One region of the Ornithinibacillus bavariensis genome, then DNA from elsewhere that is predicted to be linked to it. Evidence: riboswitches for the same ligand, from Rfam matches in the RefSeq annotation. Region 1 holds a riboswitch; the other holds the start of a gene.
What was found. Region 1 has a riboswitch for thiamine pyrophosphate ahead of tenA (thiaminase II). Riboswitches for the same ligand answer to the same signal wherever they lie in the genome.
Positions count from the first base shown of each region.

Region 2: linked by a shared signal. The riboswitch ahead of thiT (energy-coupled thiamine transporter ThiT) and the one ahead of tenA (thiaminase II) in region 1 are both predicted to bind thiamine pyrophosphate.

Region 1 is NZ_JBNPWZ010000007.1:89,609-94,052, reverse strand. It holds gene HNR27_RS13030 (LysM peptidoglycan-binding domain-containing protein) at 1-28, opposite strand, end outside; gene HNR27_RS13025 (tyrosine-protein phosphatase) at 249-1,025, shown strand; gene HNR27_RS13020 (APC family permease) at 1,058-2,446, opposite strand; TPP riboswitch at 2,639-2,745, shown strand; gene tenA (thiaminase II) at 2,874-3,563, shown strand; gene thiD (bifunctional hydroxymethylpyrimidine kinase/phosphomethylpyrimidine kinase) at 3,619-4,444, shown strand, end outside; gene thiM (hydroxyethylthiazole kinase) at 4,443-4,444, shown strand, end outside.
Region 2 is NZ_JBNPWZ010000016.1:8,722-13,165, forward strand. It holds gene HNR27_RS17250 (M3 family oligoendopeptidase) at 1-1,680, shown strand, start outside; TPP riboswitch at 1,744-1,846, shown strand; gene thiT (energy-coupled thiamine transporter ThiT) at 1,965-2,546, shown strand; gene HNR27_RS17260 (hypothetical protein) at 3,152-4,183, shown strand.

The sequences.
Region 1 (4,444 bases):
AAAGTGAAACAATCAAATGTTTCTTCATACGTAATCTCCTTCTCCTTGAATTAGGCATTTATTTTAAATGAGCTTTTATTATAGTCTCGTTTGGATTTTGATTTTTATTCTTAGGAAGGATTCCAAGGGGAATAGCCAAACTCTCCTCACTATGATATGTTTGGAACATACGCTTCTAATGGGATTAAGATATAATTTTTATAATAGGAAGCAGTGAAGACTACAGAGATAAAATGGGGGAGAGGAAATTGGAACAGGCAATAAAGGATATTTTGCTGGAAGGTAGTTTTAATTTTCGAGATGTAGGTGGAATGATAACCGAGGATGGCCGTCATGTTAGAAAAGGTAAGCTTTTTCGTTCAGGAAATTTGAGCCTATTGACAGCAGCAGGCATCGAAGTCTTGCAGGGGTTGGAAATTAAACATATCTGTGACCTGCGTGATCAGGATGAAATAACGAACCATCCAGATCCAGAAATCACTGGGATTAAATGGATTCATATTCCACTGATGAATGATGAAGCTGCAGTAAGGCAAGCTGGAGATATTATAAAATTTGAGGATAAGCTAATTAATAGTAAACCCGGTGAAATGCTACTGAATATGAACCGTGCAATGGTGGGGAAAACGGCAGCGTTTGAAAAGATATTTAGGATTTTATTGGATGAACCTGATAAAGCCCTTTTATTCCACTGCATGGCGGGAAAGGATAGAACTGGAGCTGTTGCTGCACTACTTCTAAGTGCACTTGGTGTTTCACGTCAATTAATCGAGGAGGATTATTTATATACGAATAATGCTCTAGAAATTATGGAAAAAAGTTTTGAGAAAATCGGTTACGCTTTCCCAGAGCATATTGATCGTGATGTCGTCATAGCGATGTACGAAGCTCGTGTTGCATATATACGTGCATTTTTTGATGAGATAGAAGAGAAATATGGAAATGTGGAAAACTATTTAATAAATGGCGTAGGATTAGAAAAAGAAGAAATTCATCAGTTAAGAAATTCTTTATTAGAAAAGTAAGTTAAAAAGGGTGAGCGCCCATAAAGGTTTGCTCACCCTTTCTTATGCATCAAGCTATTTTTCCAGCCATATAAGCCATAAATTAACAAGCCTATTACAAACCAGATTCCTGATGCAATTAATGTATGTGCTGATAACTGTGTCATTAGGAATAGACATAACAAAAAGGATACGATTGGAATGACCGGAAAGAACGGAACACGAAATCCCCCAGCTGGAATATTAGGGTCCTTTCGTAAAAAGATCACACCAAGCGATATGATGGTAAATGCTAGCAATGTCCCCATGTTAGCCATTTCGGTTAGCTTGGCTAAAGGTACGATACCCGCACAAAAGGCAATCAAAAAGGAAAAGATCCAAGTACTAAAGACTGGTGAGTTCCCCTTCGCATTTAATTGACTCATGCGTTTTGGGAGTAGTCGGTCACGTCCTAAAGCGAAAAGTAGTCTTGTCCCTCCATAAAGAAACACAAGAATAACCGTCATCATTCCAGCTATAGCCCCGAGTGAAATAAATCCAGCAATCCAATTTTGATTGACTAGTCCCATAGCAAAACTAACTGGATCACTAACGTTTAATTTCGTATAGGATACCATTCCTGTTAATACTAGAGAAACGACAACATATAGACTAGTGCAAATAAACAATGAACCAATGATTCCAATAGGCATTGTCTTTTGGGGATTTTTCACCTCTTCTGCCGCTGAAGATACAGCATCAAATCCTAAGTACGCAAAGAATACAAGAGCTGCACCTGTAAACACGCCATCCCAACCAAATGGCAATAATGGTTGCCAATTATCATATTTAACATAAAATGCACCTACAACGATAAATAATACAATTACAGATAGTTTAATTAAGACCATTATCTTATTAAGACGATTCGATTCCTTTATACCAAAGGTTAATAGATAAGCTAATAGTAGTACGATAACTATCGCTGGAAGGTTAAGATATGTTCCCTCTGCTGGATTGAAGGGACCTGTTAGTGCATGGGGAATGGTAATATGCAATCCTTTTAATAAGGATACAAAATAAGCTGACCATCCAGTCGCAACAGAAGCGGCTGCAAGCCCGTACTCAAGTACTAGCGCCCATGCCACAATCCAAGCAACTAATTCACCAAACACGGTGTAGCTATACGTATAGGCACTACCTGTGACTGGTATGGAAGAAGCAAATTCGGAATAACACATTCCAGCAAAAGAGCAGACAATTGCTGCAATAATAAAAGAAAAAATAATACCAGGACCAGCATGTAATGCAGCAACAGTTCCCGGCAATATGAAAATACCGGTCCCAATAATTGCTCCTACTCCTAGCATGATGAGATCAAAAGGCCCTAACGTTCGACTAAGTCGGGTCCCTTTTTGCTGATGGATTAATTCATGGATGTCTTTCTTTCTCAATCGATTCACACTCTAACCTCTTTAATATTTTTATTTCTTAGTGTAATGCGTATCCTACGTTAATGCAATATGAAAAAAGTCATCTTTACCTATGCATGGGGTGGAAAGCTTCATAAGTAGAACATAAGGGTACTTTTTACTCATATTAGCAGTTACGGCTTGCAATTATGTTGAGACATGATAACCTAGTAGTGAAACTATCGTTTGCACTAGGGGAGTCTTCACGAAGACTGAGATTGAACCTCGGTTCTAGACCCTTTGAACCTGATCTAGTTAAAACTAGCGGAGGGAAGTAGGCGAATAATGATATATATTATTTCATTCTGCCACTTCCTTTATTAGGGGGTGGCTTTTCTATTCGATGGAGAAGGATCTTCGGGTGAGGAATACTAGGCAACGATTATTTCTAGCTATCAGCCTAAAGGAGGAATTGGGAATGAAAGTCATGACGACAACGAACTTTACAGACCGGTTGTATGCTAATGTTCAACCGATATGGGAAAAGAATCATAACCATCCATTTGTACAGGGAATTGGAAAAGGAACATTGGAACGAGACAAGTTCGTCCATTATTTAAAGCAAGACTATGTGTATTTAATCGATTATGCCAAGCTGTTTTCCGTAGGTGTTTTGAAAGCACAAGATCTAGAAACAATGGGCAGGTTTGCACAGGTATTACATGATACATTACATGTTGAAATGGAGCTTCATCGACAGTTTGCGGCTGAATTCGGTATCAGCAGTGAAGAGCTAGAAGCAACAAGACCAACACCAGTTAATATTGCATACACGAACTATATGTTGAATGTAGCACAAAATGGAAGTCTTGCTGAGGTGGTTGCTTGTCTGTTGCCATGCGCTTGGGATTACTGGGAGATTGGAAAATTATTAAGCAGGCAATATAGTGATCGGTTGTCACTCCATCCATATGCAAAGTGGATAGAGACATATGACTCAGATACATTTGCAGATGGGGCAAAATGGTTAATCGAGTTAATGGATGAGTTAGCGGCAGGGAAGCCTGAACGAGAGCTCGCTGTTTTAGAAAAACATTTTCAAATGACTTCTAAATATGAGTACTTATTTTGGGAGATGAACTACTACAAGCAAGACTGGCCAATTTAAATAGCTTGCTACTTAGATAGTTTAAACGACAGATTTTACAGGAGGGAAGCATTAGATGAATACAGCGCTAACCATAGCAGGATCGGATTCGGGTGGAGGTGCAGGCATCCAGGCAGACTTAAAAACATTTGCTGCTAATGGGGTGTTTGGCATGTCTGTCATAACAGCAGTAACAGCGCAAAACACAATGGAGGTTCGTTCCGTACAAGATATCCATTTATCGATTATTAAGGATCAAATCGATGCTGTTTTTGAGGATATTCCAGTGGATGCTGTGAAAATTGGAATGCTATCTTCAACAGCTACCGTAGCGATGATTACCGAAAATATGAAAAAATATAAACCATTCCATATCGTATTAGACCCAGTTATGGTATCAAAGGGAGGTAGTCATCTCCTGCAAAAAGAGGCTATTGAAGCATTAATCGAGAAATTGATTCCTTTAGCTTCTATAGTAACACCAAACATTCCAGAGGCAGAGGTTCTCACGGGACAGGTAATTGAGGGAGAAGAAGATATGATTGCAGCGAGTAAACAAATCGTTGGCCTTGGTGCAAAAGCGGTCCTCCTAAAAGGTGGGCATTTACAGGGGGAACCAAATGATTTGTTTTATGATGGTGAAACAACTCTGTGGATTAAAGGGAAGCGAATTGAAACGAAAAACACCCATGGCACTGGTTGTACCCTATCCTCTGCAATAGCTGCAAATCTAGCAAAGGGAATGAACCTCGAGGAGGCGATTCAAAGAGGCAAGCAATATATCACTACTGCCATTCAATACAGTCTCTCCCTCGGTAGTGGACATGGGCCAACAAACCATTTTTATGAACTCTATAAAAATGCTGGTTATCTTGATATGGAATCAGAGGTGTCGAATCGAT
Region 2 (4,444 bases), on a different contig from region 1:
ATGAAGGATCTATCAAACTCGGTTAATTATTATGACCCAAAAGGTCAAAATTCAGCACTTGAATTAGTGGAAATTGTTACTATTCTTGAGGCTACGATGAAGAAACTACGAGAATCATTCGCATTCATTAGTTGTCTGAGTGCTCAAAATGTAAAGGATGTTGGGGCAAATCTATTAACAGGAAGACGCAGCACATTAGGTGCCAAGATGGGAAGTATACAAACCATTCTAAATCAAAAATTAGCAATTATCCCTGAGGAAAAATGGTTAGAGATAGTAAACCATGAATCTTTGCAGGATATTTCCTTTGTATTAAATGAAAGGCGAGAAGCTGCGCAAGAGTTGCTGTCCTCTGAACAAGAAATATTATTGAATGATTTATCTGTTGATGGATACCATGCATGGGGACAAATGTATGAGACGATCGTAGGGAATATGACTGTAGAATTGGAAGAGAACGGAGCACTAAATTTATATTCTATTGGTCAAGCCTCCAATAAATTAAGTAGTCCAGATCCGGAATTTCGTAAATATGTATTCGAGCAAATTAGTAAGGCTTGGGAGAAAAATATTGATTTATTTGGGCAAACATTAAATCATTTAGCTGGATTTCGTTTACAAAAGTATAAACATCGCGGATGGGACAATGTATTAAAAGAACCTCTTTCTATGAACCGAATGAATCAGGAAACTTTAGATGCAATGTGGAATGCGATAACAAAAAATAAACACCATTTTGTAAAGTATTTAACGAAAAAGGCAGAGCTACTTGGGAAGGACAAACTAAGTATTTATGATATTAATGCCCCTTTAACGAAAACAGTTAAAACTGTTTCATTCACGGAAGGTGCAAATTTTATAATGAAACATTTTAGAGAGTTTAGTCCGAAGATGGCAAACTTCGCAAAAATGGCCTTCGAAAAAAGATGGATTGAAGCAGAAGACCGTCCAGGAAAGCGACCTGGTGGATTTTGTACAAGCTTTCCAGACAGTGAACAAACACGAGTGTTTATGACATACTCAGGAACTTCCTCGAATATTTCCACACTCGCTCATGAGCTTGGACATGCATATCATCAATATGTCATGAACGATGTACATGGTTTAAATCAAGGGTATGCGATGAACGTTGCGGAGACAGCTTCCACGTTTGCAGAGATGATTGTAGCAGATGCATCTGTCTTAAATGCTAAAGATAAACAAGAAAAGCTAGAATTACTAGAAGATAAAGTTCAGCGAAGTATTGCCTTCTTTATGAATATTCATGCTAGATTCGTATTTGAGACACGTTTTTATGAGGAGCGTAAGAAAGGAATCGTGTCAGTTAAAAGACTTAATGAGTTAATGCTAGATGCACAGAAAGAGACCTACTGTGAGGCGCTTGAGGAGTATGACCCTGCATTTTGGGCATCAAAATTACATTTCCATATTACGTCAACTCCTTTTTACAACTTCCCATATACCTTTGGTTACTTATTTAGCCTAGGTATCTATGCACATGCGAAAAGAAGTAATGAGAGTTTTGAAGACAACTATATTGCATTACTACGTGACACGGGTCGGATGAAGGTAGAAGATCTTGCATGGAAGCACCTAAAGGTAGACTTAACAAAATCTGACTTCTGGGAAGCTGCAATGGAACTTTGTGTTAAAGATGTAGAGGAGTTTATTTCATTATAACGAGATAAAATTGCTAAATATACAAAATTAAGCTACAATAACGGTAGCAAAAAAAGTGAAAATGAAGTCCACAGGGGGAGCCTTATGGCTGAGAGTGAACAATTTTGTTCTGACCCTTTGAACCTGTTAGTTAGTACTAGCGTAGGGATGGTGGCTTTTTTGATGGATAGTAAAGCAGTGTGAGCGGAATTCCCCATCAGGAAGCTTCCCCTTGGCATCTGCTTTTTTTGTGTTTAAAAATCTATTTACTAGATTTTTAGATTACATTAGGGGAGGAAATAGGTGTGAGTTCAAAACGCACATTATTTTTAGTTGAAGTTGCAATTTTTACTGCATTCGCTTTATTGTTGGATATAATACCATTTTTATCGTTTAAAATATGGGGTCAAGGTGGTTCCATTTCGTTTGCAATGATTCCGGTATTTATCGTTGCCTTTCGCTGGGGGATGAAGGGAGGACTCCTATCGGGTTTTTTGTGGGGGATACTACAAATAGCTCTCGGAGTGGCAGATATGTACTTTTTCTGGCAGATTGTTATTGAATATGGATTAGCCTTTACTGTATTAGGTTTTGCAGGTGCAGTTTCTAAACCTGTACAACAAGCTATTAAAGCAGGAAATATAAAGAAGAGTTTTGTCTATATTATGGCCGGGGTGTTTATTGGATCAGCATTACGTTTTCTCTGTCACTTCTATGCAGGAATCGTATTCTTCGCTCAATGGATGCCAGAAGGCTGGAGTAATATATGGATATATTCCCTAGTCTACAATATTTCCTATATGTTCCCATCATTTATATTATGTACGATAATAGTATTCTTCTTATTTAGTAAGCAGCCAAGAACTTTATTGCGTACAGCCGTATAGAAAAGTATTTCCGCTCACCAACTAGGATAGCTAATTAGGCTATCCTTTTTATCTATTTCCGGTAGTTAATCCTTCATTAGAAAGGCCTTATTTATTCGTTTTGACTTATAATAGTTAAAAAGGAGTGTAAGAAAATGAAGGAATTAGTTGGTAAGTGTGCTAAGTGTAATAAGGAGATATATTGTGAAAATGGATTTTTAAACGGCGTTCATGAAAATGGTAAGCTAACATGCTTTAAATGCACCGAGCAATAAAAATAAAAAATTAGAAATGCGGAGAAAGGGCAATGAACCACTCAGAAATTGAATATCACTGCTTAAGCATGGGTCATTTCTGAGGTTTTTTAACCGAACTAACTATTTGAATTTATGGTTACTTAAAACACTTTTAGTTTAGAGCCTCTTATGTACTCCTTTTACACCTCTATTTATTTTCTTCTTGATGAACATATACATTAAATTATCCAAATGTTGTAACTTTTTTAAGTGTCATTACGTTTTCCAAGTAAGAAGGGGGGATGCTAGTGGAAAGTTTGATAATAGCGTGTTGACGAGTGGGTGTGGCTCGGTAAACGTCGTATTTTGAAAATTCTTAGTAGGTACCGCGTGAGTACTGTACGACACTTAGAAATTAAAATTAGTGAAGCTGGGCCCACTAATATGCGTGTGGAGCCTGCTGTTCTTCAAGACTCTTTAAAATCTTTACTTAAACAAGGAGAGGTAATCGAAGTAGATACAGTTCAAACTGGAAACTTAAAATTTTATGGTTTAAATGATTTTGGTAAGCCAGGAGATATAGCTCGGTTAAGAGCTTTTAAAGATTGGCACAATATGTTTTTGAACTTTTCGCAGAAGAATGAACACTGTGGGCTAATTTTAGAAAAATTGCTATTTGATACAGTAGACAATGATCTATATCACGTAATAGGAGCCGGTCCACAATTTGATGATAATGGTGATTTGATAAAATTACCTGGTGCAGAAGTGCTGTCATATGGCGGAAAGTTAATATATAAGGTGGAATCAGGTGCTGGTTTTGACCAATTTTTAATTCACAAAGATACAGACATTCCAATGGGTATAGAAGCCAAAAATAAAAGAGAGTGGATTTACCCTGCATCTCTTGAAGTTTGGAGAATGATAGCACGAGCGTGTACTTTGGAATGTTTACCAATTCTTGTATCAAGGAAGTTATCATATATTACACGAGCAGGATTCTTTAGTAATTTTGGTATACTAGGTTTTCAGTCACAATTCCAATACTTTTCTAATTCAGTAAATGCTTTATCCAAGTATAGATTCAAGCAGAACGTTATAGCAAAAGAGCGTTTAGGTTTTGCCGACATTAAATTGGTCAAGCCTACAGATACGCCACCTAATCACTTCCTACATTTTTTTAATAATATCTTACCCGCCCATGTTGAAACTTACTACAATAAATTCATGGAAAATAAGGATATACTATCAAAATATGCTATTGAAAAAGGAATGGCAGAAAATAATATGTCCCAACGTGACAGATATAAACTTTACCAAGAATTTAAAGAAGAAGCTGAATATGAAGATATAGATTGGGAAGAAAATAATGCCGAAACAGACCCATTTGATGATGGAGAAGATCAATTTGAATTTAAGTGATAAATCTTCAAAAGACACCCGAAAACTTACATTCAAAGGGGTCTTTTTTTTACCCCTTTGAATGTAAGTTTTTGCATATTTTCTTACATTAATTTCATTGTATTTATTGTGTTTATCCAAATTCCGGATTATGATAAGATCACCTTTCAAAAAACATACATTCAAAACCCTATTTTAAAAAGGGTTGTAAAAGGAGGCTAAACATCATCACAACACAGAATCAAATAAAAGATGTGCAACCGATCCGTAACAAAGAGAAGC